Regions from separate parts of the Sporolactobacillus sp. BBK16-2 genome, predicted to be linked through region 1. Evidence: riboswitches for the same ligand, from Rfam matches in the RefSeq annotation. Region 1 holds a riboswitch; the other holds the start of a gene.

Region 1 (4,601 bases):
GACGGCAGGTATAATAAAAGAAGATCATTTAGGGGAAGAGAAAGGATGAGTAAAGTGCTGACCATGTATAGCTATCCGCCATGCGGAACGTGCCGAAAAGCGAAGAAATGGCTGGATGAACATTCAATTCCATATGAAGAAATCAATATTGCCGATCATCCGCCCGACTACGATGTACTGAGGCAATTGGTTGACAAAAGCGGGCTTCCGATCGGAAAATTTTTCAACACGAGCGGAAAGCACTATCGTGAAGGCGATTTTAAAAATCGTAAGAAGAATGAACCAGAAGAAAAATGGCTTGAATGGCTTGCTGAAGACGGTATGCTGATCAAACGACCGCTTGTCTATGACAAAAATAAAGCAACGGTTGGGTTCAGCGAAACACTGTTTGAAAACGAATGGATGAAACGTTGAAAATGTGAATGAAATTCATTTGTTTTATCTGCCAAATTTTACGCTATAATAGAAGTATCGTTAAGATGTAAGGAATATCCAGTACCTGAAAACGGAGGCAAAATAATGAGTGTACCTACAGATTTGCTGTATTCAAAGGATCATGAATGGGTTAAGAAAGAAGCGGATGGTAAAGTCCGTATCGGTATCACAGAGTTTGCTCAAAAAGAACTCGGAGATATTGTTTTTGTTGAACTTCCGGATATTGGTGCGGAACTTGGCTCAGGCGATTCATTCGGCAGTGTGGAATCGGTAAAAACGGTTTCTGAACTCTATGCGCCAGTAAGCGGCGTTGTTGCAGCAATTAATGAGGAACTTGAAGATTCACCGGAATTTGTTAATGAATCGCCTTATGAAAAAGCTTGGATGGTTGAACTCGAATCTGTTGATGCGTCAAGCTTTGATAATCTTCTGGATGCTGCAGCATATGAGAAATTGATCGGTTAACGAAAGGCATATGCAGGCAATAAGGCACTTATAAAGTCACTCACAAAATAGTTTAATAATCCTTGTCATCTTTTTGTTACCAGATTGTCGCTTTCTTTTCAATAGGGAAGCATGGTATAAATGAGGCAAGGGTTTTTTGCTTTTTCGACAAAATCCTCGAACAATGGGACATTAACAAAAGTTTTTGACAATAGTCCTACATTTCCATGGGACATGTTATTGTAAAAAAAAGATGGTCAACAGATTTGATTTTTACCATTTGGAATTGATCAAAGACTTAAAGACCAAAGCGAGAGGTGAGTGTTTTGATGAGCGCAAACCAGTTAACATTAGGCGGAGCGTTTAATATTTCGCTTGAAACGAATATTTTTCAGGTACAGCAAGGCGATGAATCCTTGCGAAACTCAATTATCGAATCATACCAGCCTTTTATTAAAAAGGTTGTTTCTAAAGTATGCAATCGTTTTATAGATCAGACAATGGATGAATTCAGTATCGGTTTAGTTGCGTTTAACGAAGCAATTAACCAGTACCAAAAAGGGCAGGGAAGTAAGTTTTTGACTTTTGCAGACATGGTCATTCGACGCAGAATTATTGATTTCATTCGCAAAGAATCCCGCCAAGTACGCCATATTTATTTGGATCAGACAAAACAGACCGATGAAAACACGATGGAAGAAAGTTTCATCGAACAGCAAGCTGCTATTGATCACTTTGAAGAGCAGCGGCGGATTAACGAGCGTATGGAGCAAATCGAAAGCTATCAAACACTGCTGCTCGAATACGGTATTACATTTGATGTGTTGAGCAAGCATTGCCCGAAGCATGCGGATGCGCGTGAAAATGCAAAAGTATCGGCAAAAAGGCTGGTTGAGCACAAGGAATTAGTAACTTATTTAAAGAAAAAGAAGCAGCTGCCGATAAAAGATTTGTTACAATTTGTATCGTGTAGCCGCAAAACGATTGAAAGGAATCGAAAATATATAATAGCATTGTCGCTGATCTATATTGGCGGGTTCAGTGCATTAAAGTCATATATTGAACCGGAATTAGAAACGGTTCAGTGACCGAGAAAGGTGGGGAGGAAAACTGATTAATCAGGGTGTACTCGTGTCCAAAAAGGGGAGGCGTGCTGTCATTCTGACTGATGAAGGCGACTTCAAATCGGTCAGGCTCAGACGCATGGCTGATCTTTCTATTGGACAAACGGTACGTTCCAAACACCTTGCCCGATTTAACTTTCTTCCCAAATCGATACTGACGCCGATCATCGCACTTGGATTTTCGCTGCTTTGTTTTATTCCGTTGTCGCATAGTACTTATGCGCCTCCTGGGCCGGTAGCTGCATATGTGTATTTTGATTTAAAGGCAAGTATCGAAGCGAGTGTAGATCGTAATATGCAGGTTATCTCTGTACAGCCTTTAAACAGTGAAGCAAGACAACTGCTTCAGAGTATCCCTGTCGTCCAAAAGATGCCTCTTCAGCAGTTCAGTTCAGCACTCTTCTCAAAACTGAGGAACGAAGGCGTTTCAGATAAGCGATCGCTTTGTTTAGTTACAACAGTTTTGACGAATCAAATCGGCCGCTCGCAAAAATCAGTATTTACAGAGGGCTTGACCGCATCTTTTAATCGCGGAGCAAGTCAATCCCTTCAAGCGAACGGAATTGGAATTGAGTGGCTTCAAGCATCTCTTGAACGAAAAAAGGATGCCGAAGCACGAGGCCTGTCTGTTGGAAAGTATCTGCTTTATTTGCAAGCGAATGCGTACGGCAAGACGCTCTCGCTTGAAGATGCCCAACAATTATCCACTGAGAAGATGCGCGAAGTATCAGGAGCTGTTTCACTGCCATGGCATTCGTTGATTAGAGAACGGAATAATACTCAAGGAAGCAGACCATCTACGGAGCAAGCGTCCTTTAGGGCCAATCAACTTAAACCGCTCTTTCAAAATCCTTTTCAGGTCGGTGAGGCGGCTAAAAGCAGGGAGAACAGCAGCTATAATTATTTGAACACTCGAATAGCGGGTTATGCCTGATTTTTGTCTATGAAGATCCAAGCAGAGAAACATCTGCTTGGATTTTTTAATATGCATAATCGGGTATCTGTTAAGAGAAAAAATGGTTTGACAGCTTGAGTTATGCGTGGTAAATTATTAACACTCAATTGAATAGAAAAACTCTTATCCAGAGAGGCGGAGGGACTGGCCCGATGATGCCCGGCAACCTAATTGCAGATCGTTGCAATAAAGGTGCTAATTCCTTCAGAAACAAATGTTTCTGACAGATGAGAGAGGCGAATCCCACCTCTCTCAAGGCGGGTTTTTTTATTGGTTGAAACAAAAATCGGAGAGAGGGATGCCACCAAGTAGAATACAGATTAAATGCCAAGTAAAAACGTAGGATAAGTTTTTACGACTGTAATAATTGAAAGCGGTGAACGAAGTTGATTCAATTAAGCAATGTTGAAAAAACGTTTCGGACTGATCAGGGTCCGGTGCGTGCACTATCGGATGTTAGCCTTGCTATTCAGGAAGGGGAAGTGTTCGGCATTATTGGCTATAGCGGTGCCGGCAAGAGCACACTCATTCGGATGATTAATCTGCTTGAGAAACCGACGTCAGGAACGATCACGATTGATGGTCGAAGTCTTACAGACTTGGATGAGCGCCAGCTGCGTGAAGAACGTCGGTCAATTGGAATGATCTTTCAGCATTTCAACTTGCTGTGGTCGCGGACTGTTGCTGAGAATATTGCTTTCCCATTAGAATTAACGAAGCTGAAAAAGAAACAAAGAGAAGATCGGATTGCCGAATTGATTCGGATGGTTGGACTTGAAGGCAAAGAGTCTGCGTATCCATCACAACTGAGCGGCGGTCAAAAACAGCGTGTAGGCATTGCACGAGCACTGGCTAACAATCCGAAGGTCCTTCTTTGTGATGAAGCGACATCGGCACTTGATCCAAAAACAACCGATTCAATTCTTACCCTTCTGTCGGAAATTAATAAGACGCTTGGACTGACGATCATACTGATTACTCATGAAATGACTGTAATTCGAAAAATATGCGATCGTGTGGCTGTGCTTGACGGCGGTAAAATTGTTGAGCAAGGAACAGTTGAGTCTGTGTTTTCGAATCCGCAACAAACCATTACTCAAGAATTCGTAGGCAACCATACTGGGAAAAGTACACCGATTCAAATCAAAGTTTCCGATGTGATACATACTGAGGGAACTGTAATCAGTCTTTCGGCTGCTGACCAAGCCACGTTTCAACACAGCTTATCGCGGCTGCTCGGGAACACGAACCTATCGGTAAAGGTGCTTGGATTAGCATACGGAGCGAACACTCAATCGGAGCATACAATCGTTTCCATTCAAGGGGCTTCAGAATCCATTAGAAAAGCGATCAACGTTCTGCGTTCAGAAGGCGTGAGAGTTGAGGTGACAAAGGAAAATGTTTGAGTGGTTACAAAATGTTGATTGGCCAAGTATGTGGCTGTCTACCGGTCAAACGCTCTATATGACAGCTATCTCCGGTGTGTTTACATTTTTTTTAGGAGTCGCTTTAGGGCTTTTACTTTACTTAACGGCAAAAGGCGGACTCTATGAGAATCAGATTATCTACAGGTTTATTGCTTCATTCGTCAATGTGTTTCGATCAATCCCTTTCATTATTTTGATCATTCTTTTGATCCCGCT
Region 2 (4,601 bases), 500 kb from region 1:
TGAATGGCGTGTCGGCCAATGATTTGAAGGATGGCGATCTGACTTCTGATATCAAGGTGTCCGGAGATACAGTGAAAACGAAAACGCCTGGCACCTATCAAATAACCTATTCAGTAGCGAATCAGGCCGGAGTAACAGCAACAAAAACAATAAAAGTCAACATTGTGATGGATGGACAAGCTGCTGCCGATGACGCTGTCCAATTGGTTGAAACGGCGGAACAGAGTCAGCTGCAGAAGGATGCAGATGCAGCAAAGCTGTTTGTTGCTCAGCTGCCGGAAGGAACGACCAAGGATTCGCTGAATGCTCGGTTGAAAGTCGTACAAGAGAAGATAGATGGTGCGGCTGCAGCAGAGGAGGCGGCAAAGGCAGTAGAAGCGGCAACAAAAGCAGTAGAGCAGGCGGAACAAACCAAATCGCAGGCAGATGTGGATGCAGCAAAAGTTAAAGTCAATGCTTTGGCGGAAGGAACGACGAAGGATTCGCTGAATGCTCGGTTGAAAGTTGTACAAGAGAAGATAGATGGTGCGGCTGCGGAAGAGGAGACGGCAAAGGCAGTAGAAGCGGCAACAAAAGCAGTAGAGCAGGCGGAACAAACCAAATCGCAAGCAGACGTGGATGCTGCTCGAGTCAAGGTCAATGCTTTGGCGGACAGCGATGCAAAATCTGCCTTGGAAAAACGTCTTGATGCGCTTCAAAAGACGAGTGATACGGAGAATGCGAAAGAACGTACTTACTATGTGAAAAAGGGCTCCTATCTTTACAGTACGTCAAGCGGCAGCAAGACCAGAATTGATTTTATCGCTGTTAATACAAAGGTCAAGACCAAGACCGACCCATCAGCCAAGATGTACAAGATCACTTATAAAGGAAAAACAGGCTACATTTACAGAGTTAACCTTGGGGAAAAGCCCCTGTCCGTCACACGCTATGTCCATAAATCATCGTATTTGTACAGCACCAATACGAGTAAAAAGCGCAAGGGAATTAAGATCGCAACAAATGTGAAACTGCAGACAATCAGTACGCTCTCATCAAAAATGTACAAAGTGACGTACAAGGGAAAAACAGGCTACGTCTATAAAGTGAATCTCGGAACTAAAGCACAGTCCGTGACGCGTTACGTTCACAAGCCATCGTATTTATACAGCACCAATACGGGTAAGAAACGAAAAGGAATCAAGATCCCGAAAAATACAAAGCTCAAGACCAAAAGTCCCCTGTCAGCAAAAATGTACAAGGTCACTTATAAAGGCAAAACGGGTTATGTATATCGGGTCAATCTAGGCACAAAGCCGCTGAAGAAGCGCTGAGTGCGGAAATAAATAAGAAACAAAAACACCGGAGCGGTAAAAATGCTCCGGTGTTTTTTTACACCATCGGAAGATGCGCAGCATCGTATCAATGGAAAAAACACTTATATTATGAGAAAAGTTGAACCGAAGTGAAAGGGTTAGACCGAACGTTTGAAAAGTTAGGCCGAATCCATGAAAAAATAGGCCTAATCTAGTGAGAGTTAGACCGAAAAGTAGAGGTTAGGCCGAACCGATAGAAAGTTAGACCGAACACTTGAGAAGTTAGCCCGAATCTGTGAAAAATTAGACCGAACGCTCGAAAAGTTGAACCGAATCTCCTTTTGCTTCGCAGTCGTCTTTACTTTGCACGCATTTTTTTAAAATAATCTAGTTTTTACACCTGGATTCTCTTATCTTCTACCTGATTAATTAAAAACGATTCAGTCTATAAGTTTGACAAATCGTCTTGGAATGACTAACAATACAGACAAGCAGGTTGTGATTTTCTGAGTAATATATAGGAGAGATTTAATGAAACAATTAAAAATTGCTCTCGCTAACATACTTCTAACTTTCTCCATTTTGTTCGTGTTGTATCTGACCTTAATTCCACATGGGATTATTCATACCGGGAACGTTGCCGGGACACCTGTTCAGCATTTTACTATTAATTTGAATCCGCTTGTGATCTTTAAAAATTTTCAATCAGCCTCTCTATTTTATTTTATCGTTGATGATCTTGGGAATATTATGCTGTTTTTACCCTTTGGCTTTTTTCTGGCAATGAGGTATCCGCAGTTCCATTGGGCACATGCCTTGTTTATGAGTGCTCTGTTTTCAGCGACTATTGAATGGATCCAGCTTTTCCTGCCTAACCGTATGACCGATATCGATGATGTGATTCTCAACACAACGGGAGCTGTTTTGGGTTACATGTTCTATCGATTTGTTCAGAGAGAGGAACATAGTGGGCAGGAACAGCGGTGAATGAGCTGAGCCTCCAGTCCAATGTTTAATTGTTTTGGTCAGTAAATTACTTCACGTATGCAGACAAGCAATTTCGTTTATCCTATTATTACTGCTGACATTTTAATAACAGGGAGATGATTTTGTGACCGATGAGGAACTATTGACCGAACTCGGATCAGAGGCAGTGTTGAATTATGAACGAAACACGGCACTTTTTTACCTACTTATGGAGAAAGGGATCATCACACAGGAAGAATTTGACGAGAAATTCAAGACCATCCACGAACATTTCGAAGACCACTTGAAAGGAATCTTCGGAGATGATGTAGAAACTGAGTGATTGTCGAACCACCGGCATCGATTGATTTAAAAAAATGGGTGAACTTTAATTCAAAAAAACAAATCGCATAAAAATAGTATGAATTAGTATTGACTCTTCAATGGAACTCTCGTAAGCTTTAAACATCAACTAAATAATTCTTATCTAGAGTGGGGGAGGGACCGGCCCAATGAACCCCGACAACCAGCATAGAAAACTGTGTATGGTGTTAATTCCGGCAGATTTGATCTGAGAGATAAGAAAAGTACAATCGGACGGCAATGGCGACTACTTTTCTTGTGCTCTAAGAAAAGCAGTCGCTTTTATTTTTCTAGGTGTGCTGCTTTTACAAAAAGCAGCAATATAAGAACTTAAGGTTTCTTCAAAAAATCAGTTATGAGGGGTAATAAGATGACTCAATATGAATTAGAAAGTGGGATAGAAAAGTCAACCTTAGCTTTATTTCAGTGGTTTCATCGACATCCCGAACTTGCCCTTGGTGAATTTGAGACGACAAAGAAGATTAAAGCAGTGCTTCAAGAGCACAACATTGACATTTTATCCAATCCAATGGATACAGGGGTCTTTGCGAAGATTGGCGGAAAAAAACCAGGCAGTTTGATCGCGCTGCGAGCGGACATTGATGCACTGCCGATTAATGAGGAGAGTGGTTTGGCCTATTCATCGGAACATTCAAATCGGATGCATGCATGCGGTCATGATTTTCACCTAACCAATTTACTGACGACAGCGATTGAATTAAAGAAAATTGAAGATCAGTTAAACGGAAGCATCTTACTTATTTTTCAGCCGGCTGAAGAGGTGGATCATGGGGCGGACCGAGTTGTAAATACAGGGATATTAAATGGTGTCGAGGCGATTTTCGGACTGCATGTTAATCCAGAACTGCCAACAGGTGTTGTTGGGGTCAAAACGGGGAATTTTAATGCCGCAGTGGATCGCTTTTTTGTTACGTTTCATGGGAAGGGTACGCATGCCGCTCATCCTGAAAGCGGGGATGATGTGATTGTGGCAACAGGTGAATTTATTGTTGCCGCTCAGACCATTGTCAGTCGAAATGTCAATCCGTTTGACCCAAGCGTGGTTTCAATCACACATCTTGAATCCGGAAAGACTTGGAATGTGCTGCCAAACACGTCGCTGCTTGAAGGAACCGTTCGATCCTTTGATAAAAAGGCGAGAGAAAAAATAAAAATGCGTTTGCAGAAAGTAGCAAGCGGCATTGCCGCCACTAACGAGGTCACGAGTGAATTCCAATGGGTGGACGGTGCTCCGGCCGTGGTCAATGATCAACAATTAACAAAATTCGTTGAAACGGTTGCCTTAAAAAAACATTTTGATGTTGTGCATCTAGAAGCAAGTATGGGTGGAGAAGATTTTTCTTGCTATCAACAGATCATACCGGGTACTTTTTTCAATGTAGGTGTTGGGTCAGCATATCCGGTTCATAGCAGTAAATTCAAGGCAGATCCTAAAGCATTTGAGACTTCCATACCTCTGTTTGTTGCCTTGGTGAAATCCTATTTGGAAGGATAGGCGCAGAATTACGCCAGCAAGGAGGAAGAGAGATGGGAGTCGAAGAGAAAAAAGTGATTGTTTTCATTGCGCATCCGGATGATGAAACATTTATCGGTGGCACGTTAGCCAGGTTGGTACGACAAAAAAATAGGGTTCTTGTTGTGATCGCGACAAATGGTGATAAGGGGACACATGATCGGGCGCAGACACCTGAACAAGTGACAACTATTCGACGGACTGAAATGGCACTTGCTGCCCATGTACTCGGGATTACGGTGAACTGGCTTAATTTTTCTGACGGAACTCTGTTTGCTAGAGAAGCACAACTCAAAGAGAAGGTGTTTCGGAAAATCAGATTGGAGCGACCGGATATTTTGATTACTTTTGATCCCTTTAAAAAATATGATGTTCATTTCGATCATATTACAATTGGGTGTGTTGCTTCAGAGGCGGGTTATTTGGCGGACGGCTTCTGCTAT

Evidence for each region. Region 1 has a riboswitch for S-adenosylmethionine ahead of AC6F33_RS05920 (methionine ABC transporter ATP-binding protein). Riboswitches for the same ligand answer to the same signal wherever they lie in the genome.
Region 2: another riboswitch for S-adenosylmethionine. It lies ahead of AC6F33_RS03455 (amidohydrolase); the one in region 1 lies ahead of AC6F33_RS05920 (methionine ABC transporter ATP-binding protein).

What each region holds. Positions count from the first base shown of each region.
Region 1 covers NZ_CM187611.1:1,177,828-1,182,428, forward strand. The annotation lists gene AC6F33_RS05900 (Spx/MgsR family RNA polymerase-binding regulatory protein) at 46-414, shown strand; gene gcvH (glycine cleavage system protein GcvH) at 520-900, shown strand; gene sigI (RNA polymerase sigma-I factor) at 1,209-1,967, shown strand; gene AC6F33_RS05915 (anti-sigma factor domain-containing protein) at 1,993-2,937, shown strand; SAM riboswitch class I at 3,079-3,192, shown strand; gene AC6F33_RS05920 (methionine ABC transporter ATP-binding protein) at 3,345-4,364, shown strand; gene AC6F33_RS05925 (methionine ABC transporter permease) at 4,357-4,601, shown strand, end outside.
Region 2 covers NZ_CM187611.1:676,778-681,378, forward strand. The annotation lists gene AC6F33_RS03440 (GH32 C-terminal domain-containing protein) at 1-1,313, shown strand, start outside; gene AC6F33_RS03445 (VanZ family protein) at 1,827-2,282, shown strand; gene AC6F33_RS03450 (hypothetical protein) at 2,407-2,604, shown strand; SAM riboswitch class I at 2,742-2,846, shown strand; gene AC6F33_RS03455 (amidohydrolase) at 2,995-4,140, shown strand; gene AC6F33_RS03460 (PIG-L deacetylase family protein) at 4,173-4,601, shown strand, end outside.